2 regions of the Butyrivibrio sp. XB500-5 genome follow, and region 1 is predicted to be linked to the other one. Evidence: a T-box and tRNA genes for the amino acid it is inferred to sense, from the RefSeq annotation. Region 1 holds a T-box; the other holds one or more tRNA genes.
What was found. The T-box of region 1 lies ahead of thrS (threonine--tRNA ligase). A T-box ahead of a tRNA ligase gene usually reads a tRNA of that ligase, here a tRNA-Thr.
Positions count from the first base shown of each region.

Region 2: it has a tRNA-Thr gene. The T-box ahead of thrS (threonine--tRNA ligase) is inferred to sense a tRNA for this amino acid. The anticodon was not compared.

Region 1 is NZ_RAIS01000003.1:42-7,878, forward strand. It holds tRNA gene D6856_RS06380 (tRNA-Asn) at 1-31, shown strand, start outside; tRNA gene D6856_RS06385 (tRNA-Glu) at 69-140, shown strand; tRNA gene D6856_RS06390 (tRNA-Ile) at 154-227, shown strand; tRNA gene D6856_RS06395 (tRNA-Val) at 259-331, shown strand; tRNA gene D6856_RS06400 (tRNA-Leu) at 385-470, shown strand; gene D6856_RS06405 (GNAT family N-acetyltransferase) at 591-1,073, shown strand; gene D6856_RS06410 (GNAT family N-acetyltransferase) at 1,093-1,500, shown strand; T-box leader at 1,555-1,768, shown strand; gene thrS (threonine--tRNA ligase) at 1,865-3,628, shown strand; gene D6856_RS15445 (DUF3795 domain-containing protein) at 4,219-5,274, shown strand; gene D6856_RS06425 (ATP-binding protein) at 5,437-6,732, shown strand; gene D6856_RS06430 (ribonuclease J) at 6,969-7,837, shown strand, end outside.
Region 2 is NZ_RAIS01000001.1:899,329-907,165, forward strand. It holds gene glmS (glutamine--fructose-6-phosphate transaminase (isomerizing)) at 116-1,939, opposite strand; gene D6856_RS04130 (SGNH/GDSL hydrolase family protein) at 2,064-3,014, shown strand; tRNA gene D6856_RS04135 (tRNA-Thr) at 3,113-3,185, shown strand; gene D6856_RS04140 (ABC transporter ATP-binding protein) at 3,431-4,210, opposite strand; gene D6856_RS04145 (FecCD family ABC transporter permease) at 4,212-5,237, opposite strand; gene D6856_RS04150 (ABC transporter ATP-binding protein) at 5,281-7,059, opposite strand; gene D6856_RS04155 (ABC transporter ATP-binding protein/permease) at 7,060-7,837, opposite strand, start outside.

The sequences.
Region 1 (7,837 bases):
AGTGTCGTTGGTTCGAGTCCGACAGGGGGAGCTAAAAAGTGAAGACTGTAACTGCGGTCTAAGAATAAGGCTCCGTGGTCAAGCGGTCAAGACATCGCCCTTTCACGGCGGTAACACGAGTTCGATTCTCGTCGGAGTCACTTTTAGTTTTCAGGAGCTTTAGCTCAGTTGGTTAGAGCAACCGGCTCATAACCGGTCGGTCCCGGGTTCAAGTCCCTGAAGCTCCATTTTTTGTTTAATTACCCAGTTTAATTTTAAGGGGTCTTAGCTCAGCTGGGAGAGCATCTGCCTTACAAGCAGAGGGTCACAGGTTCGAGCCCTGTAGGCCCCATCCGCGATATGTTAGCGCATATCGCGTATTTTTTATCATAACATGATAAAGATGCCGGCGTGGCGGAACTGGCAGACGCCCGGGACTTAAAATCCCGTGGGTAGTAATACCCGTACCGGTTCGATCCCGGTCGCCGGCAGTAATTAAAAGGCTGTAAGTGTAGAATTTATCTATGCTTACGGCTTTTTTGTGTTATCATTGATGTTGTGTAGATTTTAAAATGTGGTAATTCTTTTGACTTATAAGGAGGTAAGGCATCTTGGTAAGACTCGAGAGTATAAATGGTAAAAATGTCTGGGATGCTCTGAGGCTTTCTGTAAAAGAAGATCAAAGAGAGTTTGTTGCCAGTAATGACGTTTGTATCATAGAAGCTTATACGACTATAACTGCAAATGGTTATGCTTTTCCATTTGGGATATACGATGATGAGCAGCTTGTGGGGTTTCTTATGATTGGTTTTGACAAAGACGATTACTGGGATGATGCACCGGATATCGCGAATGGCAATTACAACCTTTGGAGGCTGATGATAGATCAGAGGTATCAGCATAAAGGATATGGAAGAAAAGCTGTCGAGCTTGCGCTTGAATTTATCAGGACATTTCCCTGTGGAAAGGCGGATTACTGCTGGTTGTCTTATGAGCCTGAGAATGTAGTAGCGAAGGAACTTTATGCATCCTTTGGATTTGAAGAAACAGGCGAAATGGATGGAGAGGAATTGATTGCAACTCTGAAATTATGAATAAAGGGGATGTTTCATTATGTTAGAGTATAAGCTCTTAGAAAATAAGCTTAAGGCTGAAGATTTTATTAGGTTGAAGATTTCTGCAGGTTTTAGAGAAAGACCGACAAAATTTGTCGAAAGAGCGCTTAAGAATAATCTCTATGATGTGGTGGCTCTAGTAGATGATGAAGTAGTTGGAATGGGGCGACTTGTTGGCGATGGAGTTATGTACTGGTATCTTCAGGAGATAGTAGTACTTCCGGAGTATCAAGGCAAAGGAATTGGAACTGCCATAGTAAATAAGCTTTTGGAATATATAGCAGAACACACTGAAAAGGGGAATTTCACAAGCGTTGGTCTTACTGCTGCAGAGGGTAAGGAAGGCTTTTATGAGAGATTCGGATTTTCGAAGAGCCGTGGAATGACTAAATATATAGAATGCTAGAAGTGAGTGTTGACATTATAAGATGATCTTTGCTAGAATCATTTCAATAACATAAGAAAAGCGTTGACGGAAAGAGTAGTTTGTGATGAATCATCCAGAGAGAGTGACACTTGGTGGAAGTCATTTATGAGGATAACAGACGAAAACCATTCCTGAGCTGCAATGCTGAACAACAGTAAGCGTTGCCGTATGCCTGCGTCAAAGGATAGGATTTGTTAGAATCTGAAGTAAAAAGTTAAGGTGGAACCGTGCATAATGCACCCTTAAGATCAGTGGATCTTTTGGGTGCTTTTTTATTTTTTGACACTATTTCTTATGTTGTTGCAGATACTAATAATTCTTTTTACGAAAGGAGCAACACATTATGAAAGTATTACAAAGAGATGGTCAGGTAATGGAAGTATCTTTTGATGAAAAGGAGGGAAAGGAGGCTTTCTGGCATACAAGTGCCCATGTTCTGGCACAGGCTGTTAAGCGGCTTTATCCACAGGCAAAGTGTGCTATAGGACCAGCAATTGAAAATGGATTCTACTATGACTTTGATTTTGGCTTTTCTTTTAACGAAGAAGACCTTGGCGCAATAGAAAGAGAAATGCGCAGAATCATCAAGGAATCCTTGTCACTTCAGGTGTATGAGCTGCCTAAGAAAGACGCTCTTTTCTATATGGAGAATGCAAATGAGCCGTTTAAGCTTGAGATGATAAGGGAGCTTCCTGAGGGCGAAGTAATATCTTTTTACAAACAGGGTGACTATGCGGAGTTCTGCGCCGGCCCTCATATCGTTAATGTAAGTCACATAAAGGCAGTCAGGCTCCTCTCAGTTGCAGGGGCATACTGGCGTGGGGATGAACATAATAAGATGCTTACAAGGATATACGGAATCTCTTTTCCAAAGGCATCTATGATGGATGATTATCTTCATCAGCTTGAGGAGGCAAAGGCAAGGGATCACAGAGTACTGGGAAAAGAGCTGGAGTTGTTCGCATTGATGGATGAAGGCCCTGGACTTCCTTTCTATTTCCCAAAGGGCCTTATACTTAAGAATCTGCTGATTGATTACTGGAGAAAAATCCATGTCCGTGAAGGCTATCAGGAGATATCCACACCAATAATGCTGACAAAGTCACTTTGGGAAAGGTCAGGCCATTGGGAACATTACAGAGATAATATGTATGTGACAAGCGTTGATGATGTGGATTATGCCATCAAACCCATGAACTGTCCTGGAGGCATGCTGGTTTATAAATCAAAGCCTCATTCATACAGGGAGTTTCCAATCAGATGTGGGGAACTTGGAATTGTCCACAGAGCAGAAAAGTCCGGGACTCTGCACGGCCTCATGAGGGCAAGATGCTTTACACAGGATGATGCACATATTTTTATGCGTGAAGATCAGGTTTTATCTGAGATTCAGGGTGTTATGAGACTTATAGATGAGGTTTATTCCAAGTTTGGATTTCCTTATGAGATAGAGCTATCCACAAGACCGGAGAATTCAATAGGAAGTGATGAGGACTGGGAGCTGGCGACAGAGTCTCTTAAGGCGGCAGTAGAAGGAGTGGGAAAACCATATAAGATCAATGAAGGTGATGGCGCTTTCTATGGCCCTAAGCTTGATTTCCACGTAAAAGATTCCATTGGAAGAACATGGCAGTGCGGAACAATACAGCTTGATTTCCAGCTTCCTCAGCGATTTGACCTTGATTACATTGGTGAAGACGGCGAGAAACATAGACCGATCATGCTTCACAGAGTTGTATTTGGCTCGATTGACCGCTTCATGGGGATTTTGATTGAGCATTATGCAGGAAAGTTCCCCGTTTGGCTTTCACCAGTACAGGCTAAAGTGTTGCCGGTATCTGATAAATACCACGATTATGCAAAAGAGATCATGGCAAAATTCTATGAGGAAGGGATACGCGCAGAGCTTGACAATCGCGATGAAAAGCTTGGCTTTAAGATCCGTGAAGCAAGAATGCAGAAGGTTCCTTATATGATCATAGTCGGGGAAAAAGAAAAGGCTAGTCATCTTGTATCTATCAGACAGCGTGACGCTGAAGCAGATAAGCAGGAAATGGGTGAGATGGAGTTGGCTGATTTCATAGGTTTGATAAGAAGGAGTAGATGATTAAGATGAATAGTATATTTAGTCCGCAGGATAGGCAAAATGTATTGGATTACATAGTGAAAGTCAGTCTAGAGTGCAATAAGATTGTTGCACTGGTTCAGGGAGATTGACAAATCTATTGAAACTGACCGAGTTGATCTACGCTGAGCTTAAGGACTATAAAGTTCCAGTATCTCAGGAAATGATAAAATCATATTATGAAGGGCTCATGTAAAGTGGTATAACCATATTCTCATTTTATTCAGTATTCAAGAGGATTTGAGCTATACGAAAGTGGTACAAATTTGGTACAAAAGAAAGGCGGGGTCGGCGAAGCTCCTTTCTATGCGGCTTTGCGAGACCACTAAAAGTTCGAGCCCGGTCGCCGGCAGTAATAAAATGGCTGTAAACTTAAATATTATCTGGGTTTACAGCTCTTTTTTGTATTAAAAACAAAGGATTCGTTTTCATATAGATTCAGTGAAATTTGGGATATTATCTGTGTGGGTGAGGACTTTTTTAGTGTTACATGGTAGGCTTAATAATATAAGTGGGATGGTTTCATAAGGGGTACTGTGTAGATGTACGCACTGCTGAAGGAGTGAATCGATATGAATAAGGAATGGTCAGAAAAAAACAAGAAAATGCAATCTCTGATCGGAAAGAAAGGGAGCTTTGATGAAGGGATTAAAGTTCTGCTTGAGCTAAGAGAAGAGCTTTTTGGTCAGATAACATCAATTGTTAATACATACCCGAAAGAAGCCTTTTACCTGATGCCTTTTGCAGGAGCGAAGGGGTATCACAGCAAGACTCTTGGGTATTCCCTGTGGCATATATTTCGGATTGAGGATATTGTGGCACATACACTGATATCGCAGGACAGTCAAATCCTCTTTACGGATGATTGGCTTCACAGGATAAACAGTCCTATCATCACCACAGGCAATGAGCTGAAAGGAGAGGAAATCGCGGAGTTTTCTGCAAAACTCGATGTGAGAGCTTTGTATGATTATTGCAGGACAGTGATGGATTCAACAAATGAGCTGCTTAAAGATCTGCAATACAAAGACCTAAAGAGGAAGATTACTGATGATGACAGGGAAAGGATTATCGAAACCAGAACAGTTAGTAAGGATGAAGATGCATTCTGGCTGATCGATTATTGGTGCGGAAAGGATATTAAAGGACTGATTCAGATGCCTTTCTCCAGACACTGGATCATGCACGTCGAAGCAATGTGCCGGATTAAGAACGAGCTATGTCGTAAGGCAAGGAAAGGCGTAGATCCCATAGCATACTGTGGACTTTCCTGTAATCATTGCTTTTTGAAAGAATGGTGTGGCGGCTGTAGGACATCCTATAATACTTGTTCCTACGCGACCTGCTGCCCTGACAGAACTTGCCCCAACGCTACGTGTTGTAAGGGAAAAGGCCTTGATGGGTGTTATGATTGTGATAATCTGGCAGGCTGTATGATAGGCTTTTATTCAAATGGAAGTGATGCAAATGCAGTGAAAGCTATGGCAATGTTCATTCATAAGCATGGCAAGAAGGAATTGGCAGCCGTTCTTGATAATCTGCATAAGAAGTATGATTTTCAGAAGATTCAGGAAATACTTGGGTATGACCTGGATGAGGGATTAAAGCTCCTTGAAGAAAACAGATAGGAATGGATATAAGATGCTTTTTTATATATCACATCGGCACATGAAAAAAATGCGGTTATCCGCAAAAAAATCATGTATGAAATTGACAATGCGGGAGGATAGGGATATGCTATATGTGAAATAAGTGCGGTTATCCGCAAAAAAATCATGAGGTGATTGCGCATGTATCCTAGGGAACAATATCTGAACAAGATAATATCTAAGAAGGACAATGGACGGATAAAAATAATAACTGGGCTTCGCAGAAGCGGTAAGTCTGTCCTGCTTTTTCAGTTGTACCGCGATTGGCTTATAAGTGAAGGAGTTCAAGAGGACCATATCATTGCTTTGGCATTGGATGTGTTGGAGAATGCAAAGTATCGTAATCCGATCGAACTTGATAAATACGTCAGGGAACGTATGACCGAAGATGGAAAAAAGTATTATATCCTAATAGATGAGATTCAGTTTGTTTCCGAAATACAAAATCCCTATGTAGATAATCCAGATGCCAAGATAACATTTATTGATGTGGTTCTGGGCTTTATGCAAATGAAAAACGCAGATGTATATGTGACAGGAAGTAATTCCAAAATGCTGTCTTCCGATATCCTGACGCAGTTTAGGGACAGAGGTGATGAGATACGGGTGTATCCCCTTTCTTTTGCGGAATTCTATAATGAATATGAGGACGACAAACGCGGTGCATGGCAGGATTATTACACTTACGGAGGCATGCCTCTTGCAACTGCGCTTGAAAAACATGAAGAAAAGAGCCGTTATCTGAAAGATCTTTTTGATAGGACATATATTAAAGATGTCTTGGAACGTCATGAAATAAAGAATGATGCGGAAGTACTGTCTATTCTGTTGGACATTTTGGCATCGGGAATTGGTTCCCTCACCAATCCGACTAAATTGTCTAATACTTTTAAGAGTGAGAGGCAAATTGCCATTGGCTCTGAAACGATTGAAAAATATATCGGTTATTTTGAAGAATCATTCCTGATTAAAAAGGCAGTTAGATATGACGTAAAAGGCAGGAAGTATATCGGGACTCCGGCAAAGTATTATTACACGGATCTTGGGCTTCGGAATGCAAGGCTGGGATTCAGACAGCTGGAGGAAACCCACATTATGGAAAACGTGCTGTACAATGACCTGATACGAAGAGGCATGAATGTTGATGTCGGAGTGGTAGAATATAATACGAAGGATCCTGATGGAAAGAAAGTTCGGAAACAACTTGAGGTGGATTTTGTTGTTAATAAAGGTGAAAAAAGATTCTATGTACAATCGGCATTGTCCATAGCGGATTCGGAGAAAAAAGAGCAGGAGATTGCTTCTTTAAAGCGTATACCAGATTCTTTCAGCAAGATTGTGGTTGTAAGGGATTATCTAAAGCCGTGGCAGGATGAAAACGGAATTGTCTATCTTGGAATAGAGCAATTCCTTTTAGATGAAAATATTTTTAAATAGTATTAAAGTGGTCCACAAAGTGGTCCATAAAAGAGACGAGGTCGGCTAGTCCCCTTTCTCTGCGGCTTTGTGGAATCCCGAAAAGTTCGATCCCGGTCGCCGGCAGTAATGTGATTGGCTGTAAGTTTAGAGTTTATCTGAGTTTACAGCCTCTTTTTATGGTAAGATTATAAGAGATTATATAAAAATAACTGATGAATGATAAGTGAGCATAATAAAGTATAAGGATAGTTGCTATGAATGATTCGATAAAAATAATTCCTCTTGGTGGGTTTGACAAAATAGGTATGAACATGACTCTTGTTGAGTCTGATGACAGTATTATTGTTATTGATTGCGGAATGTCTTTTCCGCCGGATAATATGCCCGGAGTAACGGCAATGATACCGGATGTGACATACATCAAAAGAAATATTGATAAGTTCAAAGGGATAATACTGACACACGGTCATGAAGATCATATAGGTGCGATCCCTTATATTTCATCGGAGATAAAGGCACCTATCTACGGAACGCCTTTGACGATCGGTATAGTAGAAAAAAGGATCAAAGATTTCGGGGTAAAAGATGTAAAGACGAAGGCGGTCAAGCAGGGGAACACGATAATAGTTGGCGACTTTAAGATAGAATTTATCAGGGCCAATCACAGTATCCCCGATTCTGTAATGCTGGCAATCTACACTCCTTGCGGAACGATCATTCACACGGGAGATTTTAAGATGGATATGTCGCCGGTTGTTGGAACGACGGGAGATATAGCAAGGCTTTCGGTGCTTGGATCAAAAGGTGTGCTTGCGGTTCTTTCCGACAGTACCAATGCGTTGCAGGAAGGAACTTCAAGTTCTGAGCTGCGCGTTTACGAGCATCTTGGAAGGTTCTATAATCTGTACAGCAAGAACAGGCTTATCATTGTGACGTTTGCGACCAATATGGATCGTATCCAGCAGATCATAAATCTCAGTAAGGCCTACGGAAGGAAGGTTGTTCTCGAAGGAGAGCTGATGCTGGGCGTTTTTGCGATCGCAAGAAAATTGGGATATATAGATGTTGATGATGATATTTTGTTGGATATCAATCTGATGAATGAGTATCCAGCAGAAGAACT
Region 2 (7,837 bases), on a different contig from region 1:
TAAAACCATTATATTAAAGAACGATTTGAAAGTAAACTAATTAATTAAATAAGCCATAAGAGTGAATATTACGCTCTTATGGCTCAATATAATCTATATTATCCAATATTGTCTATTACTCAACCGTAACAACCTTAGCGAGGTTTCTCGGCTTATCAACGTCAAAGCCCTTGGTGTAGGATGTGTAATAAGCAATGAGCTGCATTACAACAGCCGCAGGGAACGGCATGAACATATCGCTCATCTCGGGAAGGATAAATGTGTCATCCTCGGGTATGTTCATATCCTTGTAGAGAGACTCTTTTGTAATAAGGATCATGCTGGCACCACGTGACTGCACCTCTCTGATATTGGAGTATTCCTTGGATGCAAGTAAGCTCTGAGTTACAAGAGCAACTACAGGTACACCGTCTGTGATAAGTGCGATAGTTCCGTGCTTAAGCTCACCGGAAGCATATGCCTCTGAATGAACATATGAGATCTCTTTTAATTTAAGCGATCCCTCAAGAAGAAGTGAGTAATCAAGACCTCTACCGATCATGAATGCGTTATCTGCGTGAAGGAACTTGTTTGTCATCTTCTTTACAAATTCTTTTTTCTCTAAGATCTCCTCGATAGCATCGGGAACAGTCATAAGTTCATCAAGGTAAGCCTTCATCTCTTCGGGCTCGAGCATACCGTTAAGTCTGGCGGTATGAATCGCAAGCAGATAGAATATCGAAATCTGGCTTGTAAATGCCTTGGTACTTGCAACCGCAATCTCAGGACCTGCCTGTGTATAAATGCAATAATCACTGTTATCGGCAATTGTAGATCCCTTTACATTAACTATAGAAAGAACCTTGGCGCCTCTCTTCTTGGCATACTTGATAGCCTCGAGAGTATCGATTGTCTCACCTGACTGAGAAACGGCGATAACAAGAGTTCCGGGCTTGATAACAGGATTGGTATAAGTAAACTCGGAAGCAACAGCAACATCGGTGTGGATGTTGGCAAGAGTATGGAAAAGCTGCTGTCCGATAAGTCCCGCATGCATGGCAGTTCCGCAGGCGATAACGATAATATTCTGATTTTCCCTGAAAAGAGAATGAGGAATACCCTCAGCTGTAAATGTTGTTCTTCCGTCTACTATATGAGGCATGATAGTGTCTCTGATAGCGTCGGGCTGCTCGTGGATCTCTTTTTCCATATAAAAAGCATATCCGCCCTTGCCGCCACGGCTGGTATCCCAGTCGATAGTCATAAGCTGAAGAGGTACCTCGTGCTTCTTCTCATCGTGTACCACGATACCCTTGGATGAAAGGCATGCGATGTGATACTCGGGAAGGAAAGCATACTCCTTGGCATGAACGCCGAGTGCCGCAACGTCTGAAGCAAGCATAGCGCCGTGCTCGGTCATGGCAACAACGATAGGGCTTACGTTACGAGCCGCATAGATCTTGCCCGGCTGATCAGCAAAAAGAACCGCAAAAGCAAATGTTCCCTTTAAAACGCTGATAGTTGATCTGATAGCCTTCTCTGCGTCTCCGTCATAGAAGTGATCCATGATCGCAGCAGCTACCTCTGTATCTGTCTCTGAAACGAGCTTATCCTTAAGATTGTATTCCTTAATAAGCTCCTTGTAGTTCTCTATAATTCCGTTGTGTACGAGAGTTACTCTTCCCTGATTGTGAGGGTGAGCATTGGCATCACTGACACCGCCGTGTGTAGCCCAACGTGTATGTCCGATACCTGCGCATGCCTCTTCTGTATCTCCGGCAGTAATCTCTCTTAACTTGGATACACGGCCCGCAACCTTCTTGACGAAAGGCGCATCAGCCTCACCGGGGAAAAGAGCTATTCCCGCACTGTCATATCCTCTGTATTCCAAAAGTTCAAGTGAATCAAGAAGTATCTCTTTGGTACTTCTCTTACCAATATAACCGATAATTCCGCACATAATATCTCCTATTCGATTACCTTTTATTCAACTGATTTATTATAAAAGTTTGTTACTTTACAGTCAAATTTGACATCAAAATGATCATCATGTAAAATGCATAGGAATTATGGAATTTAATGTTATGAAGAAAAAAACTATCGAAAAAACAAACAACTTAATAGTGAAAAGCCCCTTTGTAGCAGCATTTGCCATGATATTCGCTTTAGGATTTCTGGCAAGCGGAACAGTATGTATTGCAGAAGAAAACCCTGACACCGCTTCCGAAGTTGCACCGGCTCCCTTAGAGGTAGCCGCACCTGAAACGAACCCTGAAGGACAGCCACAGCCTGAAGATGCAGCAGCTTATGCAGTATCTACTCCTTTTGCGGTCACTAAATTTGAAACTCCCGTTACCATGTACGTCACCGAGACCATCAACGTACGCGACGGAGCGGGTACAGAATACAATCCGATCGGTAAACTCGGTTGGGGTAATTGTGTTTCTGTTACCGGAACAACCGACAACGGTTGGTATGAGATTGATTACAACGGCACTGTTGCATATATAATAAGTAATTACGTGTCACAGGATATTCCCGGTATCCCATATCTTTTTGTGGGTGATTCAAGAACAGTACAGCTTCAGATGGCTGTAGGTTCCAATGAAAAAGCTTATGTAGCCAAGGTCGGCGAGGGCTACTACTGGTTTAAGAACACAGCAATGCCTCAGATTCAGGCAAGCGCCGGCGCGGGCACAACAATGGTCATCAACTTCGGTGTAAATGACCTTGCAAACGCTTCCAAGTACATCAATCTTGTAAACAGCAACATCGATGCATGGGAAGCACAGGGTATTACGGTTTACTACGCTGCGGTAACTCCCGTAGGTGATTGTTCTACAGTATCCAACGAACAGATCGAGAAGTTCAACGCAAGACTTCAAAGAGAACTCGATCCTCGTATAAAATGGATCGACGGCTACAGTTTCCTTAAGCAGAACGGATTTTCCGCTTCTGACGGGCTTCATTACAACCGTTCAACTTACAAGAATCTTTACTCCTACTACATGTCGGTAATAGGAACAGACGTATAAAATGATGGGTGGACCAAAGCTTACGGTCCACCCATTTTTCAATTGACAAGCCTATATTCTATTGCTACAATAATGTTCGTGGCTCTGATGAGTCCCAAGCTGTTGTAGCACAGTCGGTAGTGCGTCGCATTGGTAGTGCGGAGGTCACGGGTTCGATTCCCGTCAGCAGCTTTAATGATATAGGTGTCGTAATTAAAACAGTCCACTTCATGCTCGCATGAAAGTGGACTGCTTTTAATTTACGACCCGAACAATAATGAGGAAGTAGCACGATAGTGCGGATTCCGAATTATTGCAGAATTGCGAGAGCTGCTTTAGCAGCGAAGCAATTCGTATATCATTAAAGCGTATATACATCTCAAACAAAAATCCCACCCCATGCAGGATTGCGAAAACAGCGTTAGCTGTGGAGCAATTCAACCTATTGCCTTGTTATAGAGAATATGTATTGCCCCGTTCTTATCCTTCATCACATCGGCATCTATTTTGAACACTTTTGCGAGAAGCTCTTTGGTTATTATCTCTCCCGGCACTCCGTGGGCAACTATGCTTCCCTTGTCTATAACATATAATTCATCACAATAATTCGCCGCCAGATTAAGCTCATGAAAAACAGCGATGACTGTCTTTCCGATATTTTTTATCAGATCCGTTATTGCCCACTGATAATGAACATCAAGATGGTTGGTAGGCTCATCAAGTATAAAAATCTCCGTGTCTTGAGCAATTGATCTTGCGATCATGACTCTCTGCTTTTCGCCCCCGGATAGCTCCGAATATGACCTGTCGATCATCTTATCCATCCCTACATATTTAAGTGATTGAATAACAATGTCCCTGTCTTCTCTGGTATCTGCTTCAAACATCTTCCGATATGGTATTCTTCCCATCATTACCATTTCATAAATGCTGTAAGAAAAATCCGTATTGTGTTCCTGCTTCATCACAGTCATTTCTTTTGCACTTTCTCTGTATGAAAAGGAATGAATATCTTTACCGTTCAAAAACACAACTCCCTCTTTGGGATCTATTGCTCTATATATGTGCTTTAGAGTCGTGGTTTTACCGCTTCCGTTTGGTCCTATCACTCCTATCATTTTTCCCTTTGGAACCGACAAGGTCACTTTTTTTAAGATAGGATGACTCCCTATGCTGTAATCAAGGCTGTTCACGGATATCTTAATATCTTTTCCCATATTACATCTTTCCTCCGTTCTTACGATACAGGAGCCATGCAAAAAACGGTCCGCCACAAAATGCCGTAAATATTCCTATTGCCATCTCCTGAGGTGCCATGATCGTTCTTGCAAGAATGTCCATCCACAGAAGGAAAATACCTCCCCCTATAAAACATATGGGAAGCGTCTTTCTGTGATCAGACCCGATTATGCTTCTTACTATATGAGGAATTATAAAACCAACAAATCCTACCAGTCCTGCTGCCGAGACTATTATTCCCGTTATAAAAGAAACAGCGATTATAGTTCTCTTTTTTATCTGTCTGGCATCTATTCCAAGGCTTATCGCAGTCTCGTCCCCAAGAGACATTGCATTATACGCTCTTGCATTTAAGAAAAGGTAAACAAAACCGATCACTACGCCAACGCAAGGTATAAGCAGATTGTTCCACCGTGCACCCGCAAGGCTTCCCATCATCCACATGGTTACACTTCTGATAGCAGAATTGCTGTCCATCATTGAAATAAAAAACTGCGAAACCGCATTTAAGATAACAGAGACCGTCATACCCGCCAGCACAAGCCTGTTATTATTCCGTCCCGTCATTCCTATCTTATACACCATTATCATTGATAGCATTGCTCCCGCAAAAGCAAATATAGGAATAACAAAACTCACATATACAAGGGATGCGGCAAAAAAATAAACTCCTGTAACAGTCGCGGATGCTCCGCTTGAGACTCCTAAAATATAAGGCTCCGCAAGCACATTTTGTGTTATGGCCTGCATCGCTACTCCCGCAACAGCAAGACCTCCGCCAACCGCAACTGCAAGAATAGCTCTGGGGAACCTCAGATCCCATATTATCTTTACCATCACATCCTCTGTAGCCCCTTCATAAAGACCAAACAGCTTATTAACGATTATGTGATAGGTATCAAGCCAGGTAACCCCGGCTGTTCCGACACTCATGGCAAAAATGAAGCTTACCACTATGATAAACAACATTAGTATGCCTATGATAATAAATCTGTTTTTTTTCATCTTATTCTCTCAATTCGCTTTATGTATCTTTTTCAGTTACTATTTATGACGCTTCTTCGGATGCTATCAGTTTTCTGAAATCCTCATTGTTTGCGATAAGGTCATCAAATTTTCCTTCCTCATCCACACATCCGTCTTTTATAAACATGACTCTGTCCGCACTTCTGATGGTTGATATTCTGTGCGCGATCATTATAGTTGCTCTTCCTTTTTTTAGGTTCTCTATTCCCATGTTTATTATTCTCTCATTCTCCGCATCCAGGTTGGCAGAAGCTTCATCAAGAACAAGAATAGGAGAATCTTTAAGCATTGCTTGTGCTATTGCTATTCTTTTCTTTTCTCCTCCGGAAAGCCTAAGTCCGTGTTCCCCCAAAGTCGTTTGATATCCATCTGTCAATTTTTCTATAAACTTGTCTGCTCCAGCAAGCTGCGCAGCCTTCTTCATCTGTTCCCTCGTACATCCGGGAGCCGCCATCATTATATTGTTCTCAACGGTGTCGGCAAAGATAAAAGCTTCCTGTGGTACCAAAGTGATCATCCTTTGCAGCTCCGAAAGCTTGTAATCTTTTATATCGAATCCCGCAACGAAAACGGATCCCCTGTCTGTGTCCCAAAATCTCAAAAGCAATTTTGAAATTGTAGATTTACCACAACCTGAAGCTCCGACTATTGCAACGGTTTCTCCTTTGTCCACATAAAAGCTTATGTCTTTAAGAACATCCGTCTTATCATCAGATACTTCCTCGGGATATCCAAACCCAACATGAGAAAGCTCGACATAATGCTTATTGGAGTTGAGGTCATACTTTTCAAATGCTTCTTCCTTGGTAAGAGTTCCTTCATCCTTAACTGCAGGCTCGGTCTCAAGAAGGCCTACAACTCTTTTGGCCGCACCGAATATAAGTCCGTAATTATTACTCATATTCATAGCTTCCATGATGGGAACAAAAACTCCGGAAGACATTAAAAAGATGGGTAGCATGAACTTTGCCGGAATCGTTCCGTTTTTAACGAGAATCACCGTCAGAATATCAGCTACAAATCCGGCAATAGCCACAATAAGATTAAGGAGACTACTGTCAAATGCACTTCTTTTCTCATAAGTAAGAAATGCATTTTGATATTCTGTCTGACATTCTTTAAATCTTTTTAGATATTGCCCGTTCCATCCAAAACTCAGGATATCTCTAAGTCCCTGAACCCCATCAACTATCTCGGCACTGACCTTTCCGGCCGCACTCCTTACTTTGCTCCCCTGCTTATTCGCTTTTGCAGCCTGAAACTTTGGAATCATAAGCATTGATATTATAAAAGGAATGATCGCAACAGGTATCCATGCCGAAAACATGCCCATTGACAGCAGCATGATAACCGGAACACAAAAAGCTACGACAAGCTGAGCTATAACATGTGCATAGAACCATTCCAAAAGCTCAACATCTTCAATTATCGTACTTATATAATCACCGCTTTGCTTTCCCATCATGGCTGCCGGTGAAAGCTCACTTATCTTGTCATAGGTCAAATCTCTTAATTTGGTAAGTATCCTGTAAGTGACGTCATGAGACACCAAGATATCAAGATAAGAAAAAACGGCATCCGCAATTATCAATCCGATGAGCAACGCAAGAAGCCCTTTGATCATATTAAGATCTTGTAGGAATACTTTACTTATCATCAAAGACATTACAAATGATATTCCCAAGGGCAATATAATAAAAATAAGGTTACACATTATGGCTATGAACAGAAAAAAACCATACCCTTTTATATATCTGCCTAATCTTACGGCGTATTCTATTCGTGAATGTTCTTTTCCCACTTATGCGATCCCTCCTTGTAAATTTGCTTCCCACTGCGAACCCATAAGCTTTTGGTATGTATGATTGTTTTGGGAAAGCTCACTGTGAGTTCCTTTCGCCTCAATCTCTCCATCCGAAAGGATGCATATACAATCCGCATTCTGTATCGTTGACAACCTGTGAGCTATCACAAGTACCGTCTTTCCTTTTATGAGCTTTTCTATACTCTCCTGAATCTCTCTTTCATTTTTTCTGTCAAGAGATGACGTTGCTTCATCCAGTATCAATATTGGAGTGTTCCTTAGAAATGCCCTTGCTATAGCTATCCTTTGTTTTTCACCTCCGGAAAATCTCATTCCGTCTTCTCCCAGTTGCGTATCATATCCCTTTGGAAGTGATTCTATAAGTTCATGAATATTGGCCTGTTTGGCTGCCCATACTATTTCCTCGTCCGTGGCGGATGGCTTTCCTACCGAAATATTATCTCTTACACTTCCGGAAAAGAAATGTCCCTCTTGCCACACAACGGATACAAGCTTTTGGAGATCTCCTACATTGTCCATCGTTATCGTTTTATCACCAATCTTGAGCTTACCTTTTGTCACCTCATAAAAGCCCGAAAGAATATTCCCCACTGTACTTTTGCCGCTTCCGGAATGCCCTACCAAGGCCGTAACCGTACCGCTCTTTAAAGTAAGATTGATATTCTTAAGCACATCTCCATCCTCTTCGTTATAAGCAAAACTTACGTTTTCAAAATGTATATCCTCGTCAAAGCTTTTCTCTGTACATGTCTCG